DNA from 4 places in the Shewanella psychromarinicola genome. Region 3 is predicted to be linked to each of the others. Evidence: predicted binding sites of a transcription regulator. Region 3 holds the regulator's gene; each other region holds the start of a gene.
What was found. The regulator sigma-54, encoded in region 3, starts transcription at its own class of promoters, with help from an activator protein. The targets are predictions, from matches to a motif close to GTTGGCACGNNNNTNGNNT.
Positions count from the first base shown of each region.

Region 1: the regulator sigma-54 is predicted to act here: its motif matches at 777-795, upstream of nirB (nitrite reductase large subunit NirB).
Region 2: the regulator sigma-54 is predicted to act here: its motif matches at 603-621, upstream of flgA (flagellar basal body P-ring formation chaperone FlgA).
Region 4: the regulator sigma-54 is predicted to act here: its motif matches at 1,082-1,100, upstream of fliE (flagellar hook-basal body complex protein FliE).

Region 1 covers NZ_CP034073.1:3,175,218-3,177,424, forward strand. Annotated here, with positions in the region: gene EGC80_RS13960 (glycosyl transferase) at 1-53, shown strand, start outside; gene EGC80_RS13965 (ANTAR domain-containing response regulator) at 41-733, shown strand; gene nirB (nitrite reductase large subunit NirB) at 958-2,207, shown strand, end outside.
Region 2 covers NZ_CP034073.1:4,711,832-4,714,038, forward strand. Annotated here, with positions in the region: gene EGC80_RS20460 (chemotaxis protein CheV) at 1-187, opposite strand, end outside; gene flgA (flagellar basal body P-ring formation chaperone FlgA) at 796-1,503, shown strand; gene flgM (flagellar biosynthesis anti-sigma factor FlgM) at 1,578-1,907, shown strand; gene EGC80_RS20475 (flagella synthesis protein FlgN) at 2,009-2,207, shown strand, end outside.
Region 3 covers NZ_CP034073.1:1,839,013-1,841,219, forward strand. Annotated here, with positions in the region: gene ptsN (PTS IIA-like nitrogen regulatory protein PtsN) at 1-71, opposite strand, end outside; gene hpf (ribosome hibernation promoting factor) at 74-361, opposite strand; gene EGC80_RS07950 (RNA polymerase factor sigma-54) at 387-1,871, opposite strand; gene lptB (LPS export ABC transporter ATP-binding protein) at 2,014-2,207, opposite strand, start outside.
Region 4 covers NZ_CP034073.1:4,686,742-4,688,948, forward strand. Annotated here, with positions in the region: gene fliF (flagellar basal-body MS-ring/collar protein FliF) at 1-622, opposite strand, end outside; gene fliE (flagellar hook-basal body complex protein FliE) at 685-1,026, opposite strand; gene EGC80_RS20355 (sigma-54-dependent transcriptional regulator) at 1,301-2,207, opposite strand, start outside.

The sequences.
Region 1 (2,207 bases), 1.3 Mb from region 3:
CAGATAATCCACTAGATCAATGGCGGAACAAGGAGTGGTTATGCGCAGTTTAATCTTTTGCGATCAGAGCTTTGCGGCTGTACCTGTGGCCGATTGTGATCTGGTGCAGTATCAGACTTGTTTGGCGGCGTTTGGGCATGTCACTGTATTGACTTCGGTAAGCCAAGTTGAGCAACAATTACATCAACAAACATTTGATACCTTGTTGGTATTAACCGAGACATTACACAGTCAAATTCAGGGGCTGATCCAGCGTACATTAACGAGTAAACCTATGGTGATCGTTGTCAATGCCAAAACATGGCAACAGGCAGCGTTAACCGATTTGCTTGATTGTGGGCGCATCACTTTTATTCCGGATATGCTGACCGTTAACCGTTTAACCAGCGTGATCAGTTTAGCCCAAGCGCGTTTTAATGCCGCCAGTAAAACCTTAGCCGAATTTAAAAAGTTAGATGATGAAATTCGCAGTATAAAACTGCTCAGCCAAGCAAAGTTGATTGTAATGCAACAAGGGTTTGATGAAGCCAAAGCACACCACATTATTCAACAACAAGCGATGCAAAAAGGCTTGTCGGTGGCACAAATGTCGGCACAAATTATTGCAGTTGTCAGCAAGCAAAATACTTCGTTAGCAGTCGATACTTTAGCGGTGAACAATGATGGTGCGCCTCATTTTGGTGCGATTATCCCTAAGGCGGACATATTATCGTCTCAGCACAAAGGCTGCTAAGTTTTAATTATATATTAATCAAGTGATTATGGTTTTTTTGTTTGTTGGCATAGAGCCTGCAACATCACAGTATGATACTGAAAGTCGATAATGGTTTTTTAAACCATCAATGTTCAAACAATAAAATTTAAAAAATCGGAATAGTAACAGGCAATGGCGCCAACTCTTTAAGCGGAGTTGGCGCCATTTTGTTTTTTACGGTCCATGGCATGAAGGAGCAGGATATGGCAGTCTCAAAACCCAAGTTAGTGGTGGTCGGTAATGGCATGGTAGGTCATCACTTTATTGAGCAATTGTGTAGTTTAGGGCTCAATAAAACGTTTGATGTGCATGTGTTTGGTGAAGAACCCCGTCCAGCCTATGATCGAGTGCAATTATCAAAATATTTTGAGACCGGTAGCGCCGATCCGTTAATGTTAACCAGTGCGCAAGACTATCAAGATTGGGGCATTTCGCTGCACTTAAATACCCCGATCACCGCGGTTGATATTGCCGCTAAAACGGTCACGAGTGCCCAAGGGGGTAATTACCATTATGATCGACTCGTACTGGCGACCGGATCATTTCCGTTTGTGCCGCCTATTCAAGGTAACGATCGCGCTCAGTGTTTAGTGTATCGCACCATTGAAGATCTTGAAGCTATCCAAGCTGCAGCCCAAAACAGTCACGTTGGGGTTGTTGTGGGCGGTGGATTATTAGGCTTAGAAGCCGCCAATGCCATGAAACAACTTGGGGTGAAAACCCACGTTGTTGAGTTTGCGCCACAATTGATGCCCGTTCAGCTAAATGACAAAGCCGGTGATTTATTGTGTAGCAAAATTGAACAACTCGGCGTGAGCGTGCATACCTCAAAAGCCACCACCGCGATTATCGACGGTGAAACAGCATTACATCGAATGACCTTCAATGATGAGTCTTATCTTGAAACTGACATGATTGTCTTTTCAGCGGGTATTCGTCCACAAGATTCATTAGCACGGGTTTCAAATATCAGTATTGGTGAACGTGGCGGCATTGAAATTGACGATTACTGTTTAACCTCTGCGCCAGATGTTTATGCCATTGGAGAATGTGCATTATGGCAGCAAAAAATATTTGGGTTAGTGGCCCCAGGTTATCAAATGGCGCGGGTTGTGGCTGCTCATCTTGGCTCATTAACATCAACTAGCGTTTCTCAGTCATTTACCGGCGCAGACATGAGCACCAAGCTGAAGTTACTGGGTGTTGATGTGGCCGCTATTGGCGCAAGCCGTGGTTTTGAAAATGCACAATTTGTTGAGTTATCTGATAACCAGGCGGGAATTTATAAAAAGTTATGGTTAGATGAAACCGGTAAATATTTAAAAGGTGCGGTATTAATTGGCGATAACAGCGATTACAGCCGCTTGCTCGATGCTTATTTATCACAAGATGAGATTGAAGGCTCCGCGGTTGAGTTATTGCTTGCCGGTGCTGAAAACGAAGCAGATTTAAA
Region 2 (2,207 bases), 2.3 Mb from region 3:
CAACACCTTTAACATAGGGGTTTAGCTTAGGTAGCCTTGTCAGTGGAGGACATTGTAATACCTCTTTTACTTTAAATACGTTAATACCAAAGCGTTGACGACCGTTAAGCTTAAACAGTAACAGCTCTAATCTGTTTTGTCCGACAAGCTGGGTACGTTTATTTACTGATTCTAAAATGCTCGACATAACACAGCCTTGTAGTTAACTGTTACTCAAAAGGATAAAATTGTTGGTTAACATTATAGTGAACCTTGGTTTAATATAATACGCTTGCTAGCTATTTTAACCTCAACCTGGATAAGAGAGGGGATAAATCGTTAAAAATGGGTTTATTTCAAGTCTGCAATATCAAACATGCCATGTGTTTTGCTAATAAAGGTGCACTCACATGTTAACAATAGTGTTAGTCGCCGCGCCAATAGCGGGCCTATTGTGAGTCGATACAAGGTGAATAGCCGAACAAAGGGCCATTTGATAACCGTTACTGTCTCTAATTTACCCCCAATTTACCCCCAATTGAGGTTTTCATCAGACGAACATGACACATTCTGGGCAAACCATCAGCAGCCTAGCAAATACCTATCAAATTATTGAATTAAAAGTGGGCATGCAACTTGCTTTAACTTTTACTAAGTTAACACTTACAGTGAACTGACACTTTTTTGACGAAAGGGAAATGTTATTATCATGCCCTCACCTCATTTTTAGCTTATTGCGTATGCAGAGATTACTCGCATATTTTTCGTTCTCCAAAGTATAGGTGCATTCTGGCAACACAAGCTAGGATCTTCATTATGAAAGTATTTTTTTTATGTTTTTTGTGCTCAATGACGCTTTCTTTGCCAGCATTTGCTAGCGAAGAGATAGTAACACCTAAACTATCGGCCATTTATACGTTAGCTAAAGAGGTGGTCGCAAAAAAAATTGATGCCGACGCCAACGCTAAGGTGCAAATTACCCCACAAAATCTTGAAGGTCGTCTTAGTCCACCGCGCTGCTATCCACCGATTAATGCCGAACTCGCCAGTGAAAGAGCCATTAGTCGAAATAACATGGTAAAACTAAGTTGTATCAGCCCAGACTATGACTATCCATGGCAAATGTATCTCTCTGTTCGAGTTGAAATACAATACCCTGTCGTGGTGGCTAACCAGCTACTGTCTCCAGACCAAATTATTGCTCCACATCACTTAAACATCATGTATGTTGACCAATATAGTTTAAGAGGCCACTTTTTTTCTGATACCCACACATTAATCGGTTCGCGAGTGAAACGTCGCGTGGCAAAAGACTCACCTGTATTGAGTAATAACCTGTGTTTTGTGTGCAAAGGTGACTCGGTTTCCATCTACGCTAGAACCGCTAATGTTCAAATAAAAACCCTTGGTGAAGCACTGCGTGACGGCAATCTTGATGACGTCATCAGGGTGAAAAACAGTAACACGAGTAAACAATTTGATGCGGTGGTGGTTGGGGTTGGCGAAGTTGAAGTAAGAATGTAAACTAGGACTAAAGTTTTTTCCAACAGTGCCGATAATCTGTTTGAAGAACCTAATACATTACGCTGGAGCCTCCAATGGCAATTGACATTAAGCATAACACTGCGGCTAATACCCAAATGCGCACTGCACGTGACACGCAGTCTGCTAAGCAATCTAATACTGCTGTGGCTCAAAAATCCGCGGCACCGGTTAAAGCCGATTCCGTTAGCATCACCGCTCAAGCTCACCAGCTTCAGAGCGCGCAAGCAAAAATGGAAGCGACACCTGAAGTTGACCAAAAAAAGGTCGCAGAAATTAAGCTCGCTATCTCTGAAGGACGCTATAAAGTCGACCCAGAAAAGCTTGCTGCGAATATTGCCAGCTTTGAAGCAGAGCTAAGCAGTCTATCGTTTGACAAAGAGTAGCCGTTAAACGTTACTCTTTAATTTGTTTTAACGACACACAGATAATAGGTGCTAACTTGCATCATAGATAAGTGTCAGTTAACAAAACCAATGAGTAATTTATGACAGAGCTAAATGAAGAGCTAAATAAACAACCAAGCGAACAACCAAACGATGAGCTACGTGCACTGTTAGAGACCCAAAATCAGACCTTAGCACAGCTAAAACTGCTTATTGTTGAAGAAAAAGCCGCATTAACAAACCAAGATGCCGACAAACTACTGACGCTTTCCAAAGACAAAACCCAGTGCTTAATCAATA
Region 3 (2,207 bases):
AGTACTTTTTTCTTACTGCCCGGTGTGGCACAGGTAGTGCATTCCGGCTGCAGAATGGTACAAAGTTCCATCGTTAGTGTTTTGTATACTTCTCTTTGTGTTTAATTACCTGACGGTCGAGTTTATCGATCAGGGCGTCTATTGCAGCATACATATCAGTATTTTCTGACATAGCAAAAATCTCTGCGCCATTAACGTGGATTTTGGCTTCTGCTTTTTGTTGTAATTTGTCTACATGGAGTACAACGTGTACATTATGGATCTGATCGAAGTGTCGTTCAAGCTTTGAAAATTTACCATTAACATACTCACGTAAAGATTCAGTTATTTCGACATGACGTCCAGTCAGATTTATATCCATAGAAAATCCTCCACAACCTTGTAGGTTATAAACTCTTACGTTGGTTTGAGGGCGGGATTAGCATTGCTTCTCGGTATTTTGCAATCGTACGACGAGCAACGTTTATGCCTTGTTCTGCCAGAAGTTGAGCCATTTTACTGTCACTCAATGGTTTTTTCTGGTTTTCTGCGGCAACCAGCTTTTTGATAAAAGCACGAATTGCTGTTGATGAGCATTCCCCGCCATCGTCAGTGCTGACATGGCTAGAGAAGAAGTACTTTAGTTCAAATAGTCCACGTGGGGTGTGCATATATTTTTGTGTGGTGACTCGTGAAATTGTCGATTCATGCATTTCTACTGCTTCAGCAATATCATTTAGCACCATAGGTTTCATGGCTTCTTCACCGTATTCAAAGAAGCCTTGCTGAAATTGCACAATGCAATTTGCCACTTTGAGTAGAGTATCATTGCGGCTTTCGATACTTTTAATAAACCATTTAGCCTCTTGCAAATGGCCTCGAATAAATTGACTGTCAGACTGATTTTTACTGCTTCTAGCCATGGCGGCGTATTGCTGATTAACGCCAATTTTGGGCATATTGTCTGGGTTTAACTCTACAACCCAACGGCCATTTTTCTTTAGTACCGTGACATCGGGAATAACGAATTCGTCATCGGTGGCGGTGATCAATAAGCCTGGACGAGGATTGAGTGATTGGATTAGGGTGATGGCGTCACGTAACTCATTTTCTTTTAGCTTAGTTTTGCGCATCAATAATCTAAAATCACGCCCAGCAATTAAGGTTAAATAGTCTTTGATTAGCAAACGGGCATTATCGATATGGGGTGTGGTGTTAGAGAATTGCGCTAATTGGATCAATAAACATTCACTTAAATCACGTGCAGCAACACCAACGGGATCAAAGTGTTGAATTCGTTTTAATACAGCTTCAACTTCATCTAACTCAACATTTTCGTCACCCATGGCTTCGAGAATATCGTCGGTACTTTGGGTTAAATAACCGCGTTCATCCACGGCGTCGATGATCGCTGTGGCAATGGCAAGATCGGTCTCTGAAAAGGGAGTGAGATTTTTCTGCCATTCTAAATGTTCATACAGACCTTCGGTGGTTTCACCTTGAAACGGCATGTCATCATCGCGCATGCTAGCACTACCTGAACCTGACATCGGCGAGGCGGTGTACACTTCATCCCATGTAGTATCCATGGCTAAATCATCCATGGTTTCTTTGGTCATAGATTCTGCTGTGTCGACTGTTGAGGTGTCTTTTTCAATATTGACAATGCTGTTGTCACTGAAGTCTGTATCAGCTTGGTCGCGATTTTCTTTTACGGGGTCTTTTGCTTCAGAAAACTCATCTTCTATTTCAAGTAATGGATTTGAATCCAATGCTTGTTGGATTTCTTGCTGTAGCTCCAATGACGATAATTGCAGTAAGCGAATGGCTTGCTGCAATTGTGGGGTCATGGTTAAGTGTTGACCCATTTTAAGTTGGAGTGACGCTTTCATTTACCGCTTATCCCTAGATGATTTCCATAAAAGTGACAATTTATAAAACTGTAATGGATTGTCACGTACATCAATGATGTTTAACGCTGTTTAGATATCGTTCAATCAAATGAGTTAGATAGACTAAAGGCCCGTAAAGTAACTATAGCTTGAATTGTTCACCTAAGTACACCGCCCGAACTTGTTGATTGCTCAATACCTCATCAGGTGTGCCTTCGGCAATTAAATTACCTTGGCTGACGATATAAGCTCGCTCACAGACATCTAACGTTTCACGTACGTTATGGTCGGTAATTAATACTCCTAGACCTCGGCTTTTAAGTTGTTGAATGATTT
Region 4 (2,207 bases), 2.3 Mb from region 3:
GTCCTTGCACCGCCGAGCCAACAATATCAACAATCGCATCGATCTCTTCTTGGCCTAATCCACCACGACGAACGCTCACCACCACGGTTGCACTTGGTTTAGAGGCATTACGAGCAAAAACGTTTTGTTTTGGTAGCGCTAGAATAACTTTGGCACGACTAATACTTTTTAATTCTTCGATAGCCCGAGCCAAGTTTAATTCTTGGCTGAGTTTTAAGCGAGCTTGCTCCATGCGTTGGCTGACACCAAATCCGCTATCTTGGCTTAAGTAATCATTAGCTTGGGTGTTACTTTGAACACCTGCTCGGCTGAGTAATAACTTAACATCTTGATATTTGTCTTCAGGCACTTTCACCACATCGACATTTATTTGATAATCGATTTGATTTTTATCAAGTACATCCAAGACTTGGATCATCTCAGTTGTTTCCATTTTACCCAGTGGACGATACTCAGGCTCTTGGGCCCACATCATCACAAAAACAGCCATAGCAAGACATATCGCTAATGCCAAGATCATGATCACTTGGCGCATCATATCGGCGCCACCAATGCCGCCAAGAAGCCCAGACGGGTTCTCTTGTCGTACGCCGGTATCAGCGGTTGAATTTGAACCTACCATTAAGTCTGTGCTCACAATACTTACCTGCTATATCTGATGTTGTTATTTTATTTGATCTGCGACTAAACAGGCATATTCATGATTTCTTTATAAGCATCGACAAGTTTATTACGTACCTGCACCGTTGCTTCAAAGGCAACGCCAGCTTTTTCACGCGCAATAACCGTATCAGACAAGCTAACCGTGGTGTCACCCATATCTAAACGCGAGGCTAAACTTGACGAGGCTTGTTGTAGTTCATTGACGCTACCCACCGCCTGAGACAGCAACTGGCTGAAATCAGCACCGGTAGTGTTATTGACTTGCTGGGATAAATTAGGACGAATTGATGAACCAATAGAAGGGGCTATTTCGCCACGAAGTGACTGCATTTCTTGCATTAATGGATTTGCGCTAATCTGCACGATGTAACTCCCTTTCGTCGACTTTTTGACGACAACAATAACTGATAATAATTTATAGCAATTTAGATGCCAATATTACAATTAGTAGGCGATAGGTATAAAACAATTAGAAAACAATTAGAAAATAGGCAGGCAAAAGGCAACAATAGGCAGGCAAAAGTAACCTATTTACCATATAAAATAGGTCACTTTTTGTCTTAATTATAAAATAAAACTTTAAAATCAATCAATTAAATAAGCTTGAACAAATAATCAATTAGCACAGGCATTGGCACTAAGCAGGTAATTGGATCCCCATATCGCGCATTTTTGCCATTTTATAACGTAACGTACGAGCACTGATCCCGAGTTTTTCAGCGACCATTTTCCGACTACCCTGACATTGATTTAGGGTTTCTAAAATAATCACATGCTCTTGGGCTTTTAATTCGCCACCTAAGCCTTCTAATTCGGCAGACTTATCAGTGTCAACATATTCTGGTGCCACTAACGCCACATCGCCAGAGTCTAAAATAATATCATTAACGCCAATATCATCATTAACCCGCAATATCAGTGCCCGTTGAATAACATTGTCTAACTCTCGCACATTACCCGGCCAGCGATGGGTTAATAAACGCCGAGTAGCACCGTCATCCAGCTGTGGCACTGAGGTCATATTAAGTGCTTTAGCATGTTTAATAATTAAATGCCGCGCCAGCGGTAAAATATCGGCAGGGCGTTGATGCAGCGCAGGCCACGTTAACGGGAATACATTAATTCGGTAATATAAATCTTCTCTAAACTCACCCGAGGTGGCCAGCGCTTTAAGATCGCGGTTTGAGGTTGCCAGTACGCGAACATTCAGTTTAATGGTTTTACGGCCACCTAAACGCTCAACCTCACGTTCTTGTAACACCCGCAATAACTTAGCTTGTAACCCCAGCTCCATCTCAGATATTTCATCAAGTAATATGGTGCCACCTTGGGCTTGTTCAAACTTACCAGGGCATGCCTGATAAGCCCCAGTAAACGCGCCTTTTTCATAACCAAACAAGGTCGCTTCTAACATATTCTCGGGTATTGCAGCGCAATTAATCGCAATAAACGGCTGGTCATGGCGTTGGCTATGTTGGTGAATATAGCGCGCCAGCACTTCTTTACCTGAGCCACTCGGCCCCATGATCATTACCGATGCATCA